DNA from 3 places in the Microbulbifer celer genome. Region 1 is predicted to be linked to each of the others. Evidence: predicted binding sites of a transcription regulator. Region 1 holds the regulator's gene; each other region holds the start of a gene.
What was found. The regulator PhoB, encoded in region 1, activates phosphate uptake and scavenging genes when phosphate is short. The targets are predictions, from matches to a motif close to TGTCATAAANNTGTAACA.

Region 1 (4,203 bases):
CGCGAAGTCCTCCTGTGCGGCCATGGCCAGCCCTGGGTCTACGCCCGCAGCGTGTTACCGGAACGCTCGGTCAGCGGCAAACTCCGGCACCTGCGCAACCTCGACAGCCGCCCGCTCGGTGAACTCCTGTTCAGCCGCGCCGACATGAAGCGCGGGCCCATCGTGCTCAACCAGCTGCAGCGCAATTCCCATTGCGCCATCGACGAGCTCGCCGAAATGTCCACACGAGCCTGGGGGCGCCGCTCCACCTTCTGGCTAAAGGACAAACCACTGCTGGTTGCAGAAACCTTTCTCAACAGTTTCAATCCCCAGACACCGCCCGCGACCTGCGCGCCCCGATAAGCAGACGTGGCGCGTAAAGTATTGATGCCCGTGAGGATATGCAATTGATCAGCCAACAATTACAGCAACGCTGGCCCCAGGCGTTACCCTACTGGCAACTGGCACGGCTCGATCGCCCCATCGGCTCCCTGTTGCTGTTGTGGCCCACCTGGTGGGCGCTGTGGCTGGCCGCAGAAGGATGGCCGGGTGTCCACCTGTTTATGGTCTTCACCCTCGGGGTGATCCTCACCCGCGCTGCCGGCTGTGCGGTCAACGATTTTGCCGACCGCAATGTTGATGGTCACGTAAAACGCACCCACCAGCGCCCCCTCGCCACCGGCGCGGCAACGCCCAAAGGCGCGCTGCTATTATTCGCCGGCCTGATGCTACTCGCCTTCCTGCTGGTGCTTACCACCAACCGGCTTACTGTACTGCTGTCACTGCCGGCGCTGGCACTGGCGTTCTGCTATCCGTTCGCGAAGCGCTACACCCACTTGCCCCAGGTGGTGCTGGGGGCGGCCTTCAGTATGGGCATTCCAATGGCGTTCGCCGCGGTGAACAACAGCGTGCCCCCGGTGGCGTGGCTGCTCTTTACCACCAACCTGCTGTGGACCGTGGCCTACGACACCTTCTATGCCATGGTGGACCGGGACGATGACCTCAAGATCGGGGTCAAATCCACTGCCATCCTGTTTGGAGAGATGGACCGCGCCATGACCGGCTGCCTGCAGGTCATGGTGATCTTTGCCCTGCTGATGCTCGGTGGGCGTCAGGAACTGGGCGCACTCTACTATGTGGGCGTCGCGGCAGCCGCCGGATTGTTCGCCTACCAACAGTGGTTGATTAAAAACCGTCAGCGGGACGACTGCTTCAAGGCATTCCTGAATAACAACTGGGTCGGCGCGGCTGTATTTTCGGGAATATTTTTTCACTTCCTGCTCCAGTGAACGAACTTCAGGCTCCTTTTCACGATCTCTTTTTACGGTCTCTTTTCGCGATCGACCGGCGTCTGTCATATATTTGTCATTAAAGTGACGTTTAATGGCCACTCTAAAAAGTCAGTTCGAATTCAGACCAGCAATTAGGGTATGGCAGGCAGATGGACAGCAAGACGATTCTGATAGTCGACGATGAAGCCCCGGTTAGGGACATGCTGCGCGTGGCGCTGGAGATGGCGGATTATCGCTGTCTGGAGGCAGAAAACGCACAGGCGGCCCACTCGCTGGTCATCGACGAGAAGCCGGATCTGATCCTGCTGGACTGGATGCTGCCGGATGTTTCCGGAGTGGAACTGGCACGCCGCCTGAAGCGGGATGAATTGACCGCTGCGATCCCGATAATCATGCTGACCGCGAAGGGCGAAGAAGATCACAAGATCAAAGGTCTGGAAACCGGCGCCGACGATTACATCACCAAACCGTTTTCTCCCCGGGAGCTGGTGGCGCGCCTGAAAGCGGTCTTGCGCCGCGCGGGCCCGAGCACACCGGAAGAGCCGCTGACGGCAGGTGGCCTGGTGCTGGATCCGATCAGCCACCGGGTGACCATCAATGGCGATGCGGTGGATATGGGACCGACGGAGTTTCGCCTGCTGACCTTTTTCCTCTCCCATCAGGAACGGGCCTATACCCGTACGCAGTTACTGGACCACGTGTGGGGCGGCAACGTGTATGTGGAGGAGCGCACCGTAGACGTACATATCCGCCGCCTGCGCAAAGCCCTCACTATCGACGGCCACGAACGCTATATCCAGACCGTACGCGGCACCGGCTACCGCTTCTCTGTACAGACCGTGGAAAGGGTGTAATCCTACCTACACAAGGTTCATGCTCCCTAGAGAGCCCAGTGGCGGCCGGGCACCGGGTATTTATTTTTGAAACCGCTGTGAATACTTCCCTGTCGCTGACGCTTTCAAAAATAAATACCCGGCACCCGGCCTTCGCGCGAAGATCGGCGCACAGTTCCAGGCGCTGCCGCTTCGCCTAACATATTCAGACGGCCCGACCAGCATGCTCGATCGCAGTATTGGCGAGTTTTCCCGCTTTATCGTTATCGCCCTGGGCACCACCATCGTCGGTATTACCACCGGACACTGGTGGCTGGCGCTGTGTGCCGGGCTTGCGGTTTACCTGATCTGGGTACTCCTGCAGCAAAGCCGCTTTGATCGCTGGCTCGCCAATGGCCGCCGCGGCCCCGCGCCCACCAGCTTTGGCGTATGGGGGGATATCTCCGACGATTTTTACCGCCTGCAGCGGCGTCACCGCAAAGAAAAACAGAAACTCCACGCCATGCTGCGCCGGGTTCAGGACAGTACCAGTGCCCTGCGCGAGGGTATTGTGGCGCTTGAGGATGAAGGCAATCTGGCGTGGTGGAATCCCGCTGCCGGACAGATGCTGCGCTTACAGTCCGATGACGCCGGCCAGCCGCTGGTGAACTTTGTGCGCGATCCACGTTTTGTGGATCACGTACATCAGCGCATGCTGGGGCAGGATAACGATTCCCGCGAGCCGATTACGCTGCCCGCACCGGGTGACGATACCCGTATCCTGCAAATGGAGGTCACCCGCTTCGGCCGGGACGAGGCGCTGGTGATCGTGCGGGATGTGACCCGTCTGCACAATCTGGAGCAGATGCGCCGGGATTTTGTCGCCAACGTCTCCCACGAGCTGCGCACGCCGCTGACGGTGATTGCCGGCTATCTGGAAACGCTCACCGGCAGCGGCCAGGCGCCGAGGAACTGGGAGCGCCCGCTGACACAGATGAGTGAGCAGACGGTGCGCATGACCAGCCTGGTGAATGATCTGTTGCTGCTGGCGCGGTTGGAGACATCCGAACGCGACAGTGGACGGGACAGGGTTTCCGTGCGCGAGCTGATGGAACGGGTAGCCGGTGAGGCGCGCTCATTGAGTGGCGATCGCCATCAGATCAGTGTGTCGTGTGAAGAAGATTGCACTATTACCGGCGACGCCGGAGAGCTGCACAGCGCGTTTGCAAACCTTGCCCTCAATGCCGTGAAATACAGCCCGGACGGCGGCCCCATCGAGCTGCGCTGGAATACCGATGACAGCGGCGGGCACTACTCGGTGGCAGACAGCGGTATCGGTATCGACTCCCTGCATATCCCGCGCCTGACTGAACGCTTTTACCGGGTGGACGCGGGACGCTCCCGCGAGAGTGGCGGCACCGGCCTGGGTCTGGCCATCGTCAAACACGTGCTGCTGCGCCACAACGCCAACATGAGTGTTGCCAGTACTCCGGGGCAGGGCAGTACCTTTACCCTCAACTTCCCACCGCACAAAATTACTGCCGCCAGTTCCGCCTGAGCTTCAGGACCCGGCGGGGTTTGCATGGCAATAAAAAAGGGGCGCGAAGCCCCTTCTTAACCTGTTCAGATCTCGCGAACCTGCAGCTACATCCCAGTTACAGATCCAGCCCGAACTGCAGCGCGGCACCCAGTGTATCATCGGAAGACTGAGTGGCCGCCAGGTGAAACTGCACCACATCAAACGGAGAGAAGCCGATACCGGCGGTGAAGGCGCCGTCGTAGGTGTCCTGCAGATCGTGGCGGTACCCCAGCCGCAGTTGAGCCCAGTCGAACAGATCCGCCTCCACACCCAGGCGCGCAATCTGTACCTCGCCGGCACCGTCGAACAACTCCACAGCGTTCAGGTCCAGGTCACCCAGCACCGTAAAAACCTCCCCGGTGTACCCCACGCCAGCGGTCACCTGCGGATCCAGCTGAATCTCCATACCGCTCAGGGTTTCGTATTTCTGAGCCAGGGTATTGCGCACGGAAAGGCCACCCTGAAGTTGACCCCAGTTGATGGTCGCACCGAAGTCAATATTGAAGTTGCTGTGGTCCAGCATGTAGTCGTCCACATCGAA
Region 2 (4,203 bases), 1.0 Mb from region 1:
GATGCTCTGCAGGTCGCCCTTGTCCAACTTGTATTCATTGCGCTGGCGTTTTTCGGAGTCGGAAAAATCCGAGTAGAGGCTGTGCAGGTAGAGCAAACTTGCATCGGACAGGCGCAGGTCGAAATTTGCCGCCAGGCCGCTGCGTTCCCGGGTAATCGTATAGTCGCGCTGCTCGATTTCCGGTGCGCCGAACGCTTTGCTGCCATCCTCGGCCTCCATCATTTCCCAGGCGCCATCGGTCTCGATGTTTTCAGAACCGAAATTGCGTTCCTGGTGGCTGCCGGCAATGGCCACACCCAGCTCGGCACCGCCGTCCAGCTCGAACACATTGGTGAACTTGCCGGCCACCTTGGGGCTATTTTCATCCTGGAGTTCGCTGTAGCTGTTTTCGACGCTGAGCTTGAAGTTCTGACCGTCGTGATCCAGCGCGTTGATACTTTTGATTTCGATCGCGCCACCAATGGAGTCGGCGCTCATATCCGGAGTCAGGGTCTTGGACACCTCGAGGCTGGCGAGCAGGTCGGAAGGAATCACGTCCATGGCCACGGCGCGGCTGTCGCTCTCCGGCGCCGGCAGGGCCATGCCATTAATGGTGGCGGAATTGAGGTTGGGGTCGATACCCCGCACGCCGACAAAGCGGCCCTCGCCCTGGTCGCGAGTAATAAAGACGCCGGGCATGCGCTGCAGCGCCTCGGTGACGTTGGCATCAGGCAACTCACCGATGGCATCGGAAGTCTGCACCGCAATCATCTTGTCCGAATCCCTCTGGCGCTGAATATCGCTGCGGGCATTGGCTGCCTGGGCGGTAACCACGATGGTTTCCATCAGTTCGCCGATCTCTTCTTTTGATGCTTCCTGCGCACCGGTATTGACGCTGATGATCGCGGCGGCAAGCGGCGCCACCAATTTCAGATTGAAAACAGACTTGGTCATAGTTCCCCGTCCCCATTAGGAGTGTGATTCAGATTACAGAAGCCATGGTTGGCCGTTTGGTGGAGGGGAATTCTGCTGGCCCCACACCCGACCTGTTGATTTGTGGGCGCAGGCTAGTATTGAGATGTGAACGTTGCGTTACGCTTTTTTTAAAATTGTCATATTGCGCCGTTAACCTTGTATCCAGAGCGGGCAATCAGCGTTGCAGGCGATTGCCAGGCCCCACCGACAGTAGATATGAATAATTGGTGAATATTTTATGACTGAAAGAAGACGCCCCGCCGCAGACGACCAGGCACCCGCCAGCCCACAGCGACGCACTCTGTTCAAGGCGATTGGCGCAGCTACTGCCGCCACTGCCGGCGCTCCCCTGTTAACCGGCTGCTCGTCAAAAGATGCGCCAGATTCAGCGAACAACCTCAGCTTTGACGAGATACCGCACCGGCTCGACTTTCAGCACCATGTTCCCGAGGGCTACAGTGCCGACCGGGTATTGAGCTGGGGAGATCCGCTGGAGGCGTTTGCCGGCGCATTCGTCCCGACAAAACTGACTGCCGCAGAGCAGGCGCGACGCTTCGGTTACAACAATGATTTTATCGCCTACCTGCCGTTGCACGATGAAGCGGGCCCCGGCCAGGGCGATATGCATATCACCAGCGACAACAGCGAACACGGCCTGCTGTGCGTCAATCACGAGTACACCCAACCGCATCTGATGTTTTCCGGCTATACGGAAGACAGTGCCAACCGCGGCACCAGCGCAGAGCATGTGGCGATCGAACAACAGGCCTGCGGCCACACCATTGTGGAAGTCGAAAAAACACCGGATGGCTGGCGCCCGGTACAGGGCAGCGCTTACAACCGCCGTATTTCATTAACCACGGAAATGGAACTGGTTGGCCCCGCCGCCGGCGACACACGACTGGTGACCAATGCCGATGCCAGCGGCCGCAAGGTGCACGGCACTGTGGGCAATTGTGCCGGCGGCAAGACACCCTGGGGCACCGTACTGATTGCAGAGGAAGGGTTCGGCGGCGCTTTCCAGGGCGACCCGGACAACATCGCCGACGAGGTGGAAGCGCGCAACCATCACGCCTTCGGTATCGCCGAAGACAATCGCAACTGGGGCGATTACGACCGCCGTTTCGACATTACCCACGAACCGAACGAGCCCAACCGCTTTGGCTGGATGGTGGAGTTCGATCCCTACGATCCGGAATCCATACCCCGCAAACTCACCACCCTGGGCCGCTTTGAACACGAGGGCTTCACGCTGGTGAGCAAGCCCGGCCAGCCCATCGTCGCCTACGGCGGTGATGACGACGAACACCAGTTTGTGTATCGCTTTGTCTCGAAAGGCATCTATCGCCCGGGAGAAAGCGCCCACAATCGCGACCTGCTGACCGAAGGCACACTGTTTGCCGGACGCTTTGATGAAGGCGGCAATGGCGAATGGCTGCCGCTGACATTCGGTGAAGGTCCGCTCACCGAACTAAATGGTTTTCGCAATCAGGCGGACGTACTGATCGATTGCCGCCGCGCAGCAAAACTGCTCGGCGCCACCCCCATGGATCGGCCGGAAGATGTAGAAACCAACCCGGTCAACGACTGTACTTACGTGATGCTGACCAAGAACAAAAAACGCGAAGCCGGTGAAGAAAACGCGGCCAATCCGCGCGCGCGCAACACCGCGGGTCACGTACTGGAAATCGTACCGCCGGGCATACAGGGAGGCCAGCGCGATCACGCCAGCAATCGGTTTAGCTGGAATACCTTCCTGCTCGGCGGCAACCCCAATGCGGAAGATCCCCGCGAGCGCGGCGCTTACGGGCAGACAAGCCCGGGCGCGATATCCCGGCACGGCTGGTTTACCAACCCGGACAATGTGGCCTTCGATCAGCTGGGTAATATGTGGATCGCCACCGACGGTTGTGAAAGCTTCGGTTTTCACGATGGCTTGTGGGCAATGGCCACGGAGGGAGAATTGCGCGCAGCGCCGAAACATTTCTTTGGCTGCCCCGAGGGTGGAGAGATCTGCGGCCCGGAATTCACCCCGGATGGCAAAACCTTGTTTGTCGCGGTACAGCACCCGGCGGATACGGATCGCTCCACATTTGACGAGCCGCTACACCGCTGGCCAGATAACGATCCGGACCTGCCGCCACGGCCCTCGGTGCTGGCCATTCGCCGGGATGACGGCGGCCCCGTGGGAAGCTGAACGGCAAATCTTGTCTCGGGATATCCGTGGCGCCAGCCCGCCACTGATATCCCGTGGTTTCCCATGATTCTATCGGGTAAAAGATCGCAGCCAACGCACCACGCTGTCCTTTCGCCACCACAACAGGACGCAGGCCAGCGTCAGATAAATTGCCGGTTCAATCCAGCCGCTCTTCACCGACCACCAGAAATGCCAGCACCCCAACAGCGCTGCGATATAAAGCAGCCCGTGCAACTTTTTCCAGTGCTTGCCCATCCGCCGCAACAGCGCGGGGATCGACGTGACCGCCAGCGCCAGCAGGATCAACCACGCACTGAACCCCACCAGGATATAGGTGCGCTCGATCAGCTCGCTGCCGATCAGTGACCAGTCCAGCCCCAGATCCAGTGCCAGCCACGCGCAGAAATGCAGCGAAGCCCAGGTAAAACACCACAGCCCCAGCGGGCGCCGCAGTCGATTGAGTTGACCGAAGTGGAGCAATTTGGCGAGCGGTGTCACCAGCAGGGTGAGCAGCAGCAGACGCAGTGCCCCCATGCCCAGGTAGTGAATCAGCTCCTTGACCGGATCGCCGCCGAGATGGCCGGCATTGATGGCATAGAACAACCACACCAGCGGTGCCAGCGCGCCGAGATGCACCGCCACCTGCAAAGCGATCGCCAGTGGTTTTTTCCAGGCAGCAGCCACTAGAAAAACTTCCTCAGGTCCATATCAGCATACAGGGATGCCACCTCCTCCCCGTAACCATTGAACGGCAGGGTTTTCTGGCGCTTGACCGCAAACAGGCCACCGGGACCGATAAAGCGTTCACTGGCCTGAGACCAGCGTGGGTGGTCCACTGCCGGGTTTACATTGGCGTAAAAGCCGTATTCGTTGGAAGCAAGCCTGTTCCAGCTGGTGGGGGGCATCTTCTCCACCAGTCTGATTTTGACAATGGACTTGATACCTTTGAAACCGTACTTCCAGGGCACCACCAGCCGGATGGGAGCCCCGTTCTGCGGTGGCAGAGTTTTGCCGTAGAGGCCAACGGATAGAATAGTAAGCGGGTGCATGGC
Region 3 (4,203 bases), 1.8 Mb from region 1:
GCAAAGCCCTGGATGCCCTGTTGGCCGGCGATCAGCAAGTTGCGCAGCCGCGGGGATTGGAGGCGGTCGTCGCCCATCGCATGACACATCTGACCGGTTACCAGAATGCGGCGCTGGCGCGACGCTATCGCGGGCTGGTGGACAAGGTACGGGATGCGGAAATTCTCAAGGTGCCCGGTAGCGAGGCGCTGGCGGAAGTGGTTGCGCGCAATTACGCCAAGCTGCTGTCGTACAAGGATGAATATGAAGTGGCTCGGCTCTATACCGACGGACGCTTTGTTGAATCCCTGCGGGAAAACTTCACCGGCGATTTCGAGCTGGAATTCAATCTTGCGCCGCCTTTGATGAGCCGCTTCGACAAGAATCTGGGCCGGCCGCGCAAGCTGAAGTTTGGTGGTTGGATGCACCGCGCATTTGGTGTTCTGGCGCGGTTCAAATTCCTGCGTGGCACCGCGCTGGATATCTTCGGCTACACCGCAGAGCGCAAAATGGAGCGCGCGTTGATCGGTGAATATGAAGCGTTGGTGGATCAGGTGATTGGGAAACTGAATGCGAATAACCACGCTGCCGCGATCGAGTTGCTGAATTACCCGGATATGATCCGCGGCTATGGCCTGATCAAGGATGCCAATGTGGAGAAGGCGGCTGCGATGAAATCACAGGCACTGGAGCGCTTCCTGAATCCCGATGCGCAGGAAAACGACAAGGCGGTGAAGGTTCAGGTGTTCGATCCGGCGCGTGCGCAACAAGTGGGTTGATCATGCCGGGTCAGACTAATCCGTCTGCAATAAAAAATGGCGAGCTGAAAAGCTCGCCATTTTTTTTGGAACGGTGATTTTGTTGGGTGAATTACCAGCGAACCTGTGCACGCAGGCCCAGTTGATTGGTTTCGTCACCGGTAAAGTCATCGTCGCCGAAGATGAAGTTCACCATAAAGCGGATATTGGAATTGGCGTAGTAGTTCAGGCCGATTGTGGTGCTGCTGGCCTCGAGAAAGTCGTAATCCCGGTTTTCCATGGTGTCGTAGCGTGCGGTCAGTTCCCAAGAGCCTCCCCAGAGGCCATTACCGGTGTGCTTGGCGGAATTGAAGGCCCCGCGCTTGACGTTGTAGGTCTTGTGCTCTCCGGTTAGCATCCAGCTGCCCTGTACATACCAGGTGTGTACGGTCTGGTTGCCGATAAAGCAGCCAAAGTCGGGATCGCAGGAGAAGGGGGCGGGTGCGCCAAACCAGTCTTCATAATCGAATTCAGACAGGTAGTAGTTACCCTCGAAGTCGCCGATGGCGTATTCCGCCTGCAGATACAGTGGACCGTAGCTGCCAGCCAGTTCCAGTCCAACGGTGCTGACGTCACCACCCAGATCGCCGGGGGTGAGCGCCATCAGCTGGGAGGGGCCGCGGCGGCCGGCGTAATCGGCCTCAGCGAGAATGTCAGTGGAATCCTGGTTGGCATTCTCATAGCTGACCGAGGTGCCGATGTGCAGGGTTTTGTAATCGGTATTGATGGGGTGCCAGGCAAGGCGGCCAGAGGCGCCTACGCCCTCATTGCGCGGGGTACCCGCGTCGCGGAGGTTGAACGCCATCATGCCCAGGGTGAAGCAGTCCAAAACGCCGGTCCAGCCAATGCCTTGTTGGAACTGATGTCCATCAAAGAGGCCCGTGGAGCTGGAAAAGGGCCGTTCCAGAAAAGTAATTTCATTGGAGCTGGTCATTTCGGACATGGAGCGGAAGGGTTTGAACTGCCCGATGCGTACTTCGCCGTTCAGAAATTCATGGGCCAGGAATACATCGCGAAAACCCGCATGGGTATCGCCGGCTGCAAAGTCCTGCTCCAGAACATATCGCCAGTCGTAAATATTCCCCTTCAGGGTAATACGTGCACGGCGGAAATCGGTGGTGCTGGTGGGGTCCTCGATATCGGTATCGAAAAGATAGGTATCAAAGTGGATACGCCCGCCGAGAGACCCGGAAAAGTTGCCATCATCAGAGGTAATCTTTAACCCGCCTTTGGTTTCTGCATTACCAGCCATCGCCGCGGTGGGGAGCATGCCAACTATGGAAAGTGCCAATAGCGTTTTCTGTGCGCGTTTCATCGGAAAGCCTTTAACCGTTATCGTGATTTGCAATGGCGGCGGATTGTATCAGCCAAAATTTACCTGTCACCCGTTAGCAACAAATATGAAACAAAAAAGTAAAAATAGTTGTTTTGTCATATTGCTGTAATAAAGTTGAAATATTCCCGTGGTAAAGCGGAATTTATGCCAGATATATAATCTGGATAGGCAAACTGGATATATAAACTGAAGGTGCTGGCAAATAAACGGTATACATGACCCGATAGGCCTGTCGTGTTATACCTGTTCCATTCTGCAGACAATTTCGCCATAAGCAGAGTTTAGGCACATTATGTTGCCTTGCGAGTGAATGGCGGATATCGGCAATTACCAGTGGGTCTGTGCGCACAGCCCCTGTTGGTTGGTGTCGTTACCGGTAAAGTATCGTAGCCGAAAGTCAGGTTAAGTATGAAACGCACGTTGGGCCTGGTGTGGTAATTGATACCAGGGATGGCTTTGCAGTGTGCGAGACGCCCTTTTTATCGTCGTAGCGGGCAACGGTGTATCCCCCGTAGATACAGTGGTTCGTAATCTTACTTTGGTGTGGCGCTTTGTGGAGTTTAAAGTTGCTTGATGCGGAACCCCTCTTTCTGCAGGAGATCGATAATGCTACGTGTTCCTACGAGATGCCCGGCGCCAACCACGACAAACAGGCTGGAGTGGGACTGGCTGAGTTGCAGGATTTTCTGTGCCATTTCCCGGTTGCGTTGAAAAAATAACTTGTCGTAGAGACCGGAGAACTCCGGGTGCTCTTGCAGCCCTTCCGAGATAACCAACTGATAGAGTTGTTCCGCGTTGCCGGATTTCCAGGCGTCGGTCATTCGTGGTACAAAATTTTCCAGCTCGCTGAGCTGTTCCAGGGTTTGCTCCAGAAGTCGCTCGGGGTGCTCCAGATTGTTCAGCATCTGAAGCTGTTGCACCACACTTTCCAGTTGCAGTATCTGTTTGCCGCTGCTGTGGGCCTGCTGTAAAAAGTAGCGGTCAATACCGAGGTTGGGGTTCAGTCCGATCCGCTGCATTTCCACCATGCTCAATGTAATACTGGCAATGGCGGGGCGCATACGTAGAAATACGGCAATGGGAATCTGGCGCTGTTGTAGCCAGGATTCCAGGGCACTGAAGGTTTTCTCGGGAATATGATCTCGTAGCGTTTCCCCCGGAGGGTAGGTGGATGCCGCCATGATCTGTTGCTGTAATTCGGGGTCTTTCGCCGAGGCGAGGATATCGGCTTCTACCACCAGGGCGCCACTGCTGCGATAGGCCGCTTCAATGGTCTTCGGCATTGGATAAAAACTGTCATCAGCCAGATGCACAGAGCCCAATAAGAAAACAGTCTGCCCGTCTTTTTCGGCTTCATATATCAGGCCGCGGTATTCAGTGGCAGAAACCGTCTGTACAGCAACCAGCGACAGCACGAGAGCGAGAAGGTGAGGCAGGTGCAGCCAATGCCGGGCAGTCAGGAAGGTGCTGTATTTCATGGTGCGTAGTCCAGGTTTCGTGACTCTGGTGGTTCGTGCGGAAGATTCGGTTACAGAATCTTCCGCATGGACCACTAACTGTATCGCACTGGGGTTGTGACCGCCGCCCATAACTGTAAAAGAGATCCTCGCTGGCGTAGAAATCAGCGGTACAATCCCGCTTTGTCATTGCAATGCCCGGAGTCGCGATAATGCGGATTGTTCAGTTGTTACCCGATATGGATAAAGGCGAGACGGCAAATACCGTATTGGATTTTGCCACTGAGCTGGTGCGGCAGGGGCATGAGTCCACGGTGATTTCTGCTGACGGTGCGCTGGTTTCTCGCCTGACGTTGCATGGCAGCGAGCATATTTCCATGCCCGTGCACAAGGCATCCTGGAGACGCCCGGGTATGGCTGGCCGTTTGCGTCGTCTGTTGCGGCGACTCGGGGCCGACGTTCTGCATGCCTATGGCCCCCGCGCCAGCTGGTTGGCATGGCGTGCCTGGCGCGGGATGCCAGAGGGGGCACGCCCCAAGCTTGTGACGGCACTTCACGAGCGGCCTGAGCCCCGGCTGATTCGTGGGCGTATTGTCAATCGCGCACTGGCGCGCGGCGAGTTGGTGGTTACCCC

Region 2: a site for PhoB is predicted at 1,079-1,096, ahead of LPW13_RS12160 (PhoX family protein). Genes of this name have one in related genera too.
Region 3: a site for PhoB is predicted at 2,206-2,223, ahead of LPW13_RS05500 (OprO/OprP family phosphate-selective porin). Genes of this name have one in related genera too.

Annotation. Positions count from the first base shown of each region.
Region 1 is NZ_CP087715.1:3,895,561-3,899,763, reverse strand. Features, by position in the region: gene LPW13_RS16220 (chorismate--pyruvate lyase family protein) at 1-342, shown strand, start outside; gene ubiA (4-hydroxybenzoate octaprenyltransferase) at 381-1,268, shown strand; gene phoB (phosphate regulon transcriptional regulator PhoB) at 1,421-2,125, shown strand; gene phoR (phosphate regulon sensor histidine kinase PhoR) at 2,328-3,641, shown strand; gene traF (conjugal transfer protein TraF) at 3,739-4,203, opposite strand, start outside.
Region 2 is NZ_CP087715.1:2,873,338-2,877,540, forward strand. Features, by position in the region: gene LPW13_RS12155 (TonB-dependent receptor) at 1-933, opposite strand, end outside; gene LPW13_RS12160 (PhoX family protein) at 1,193-3,151, shown strand; gene msrQ (protein-methionine-sulfoxide reductase heme-binding subunit MsrQ) at 3,221-3,835, opposite strand; gene msrP (protein-methionine-sulfoxide reductase catalytic subunit MsrP) at 3,835-4,203, opposite strand, start outside.
Region 3 is NZ_CP087715.1:1,351,943-1,356,145, forward strand. Features, by position in the region: gene LPW13_RS05495 (indolepyruvate ferredoxin oxidoreductase family protein) at 1-758, shown strand, start outside; gene LPW13_RS05500 (OprO/OprP family phosphate-selective porin) at 850-2,091, opposite strand; gene LPW13_RS05505 (TraB/GumN family protein) at 2,673-3,590, opposite strand; gene LPW13_RS05510 (glycosyltransferase) at 3,782-4,203, shown strand, end outside.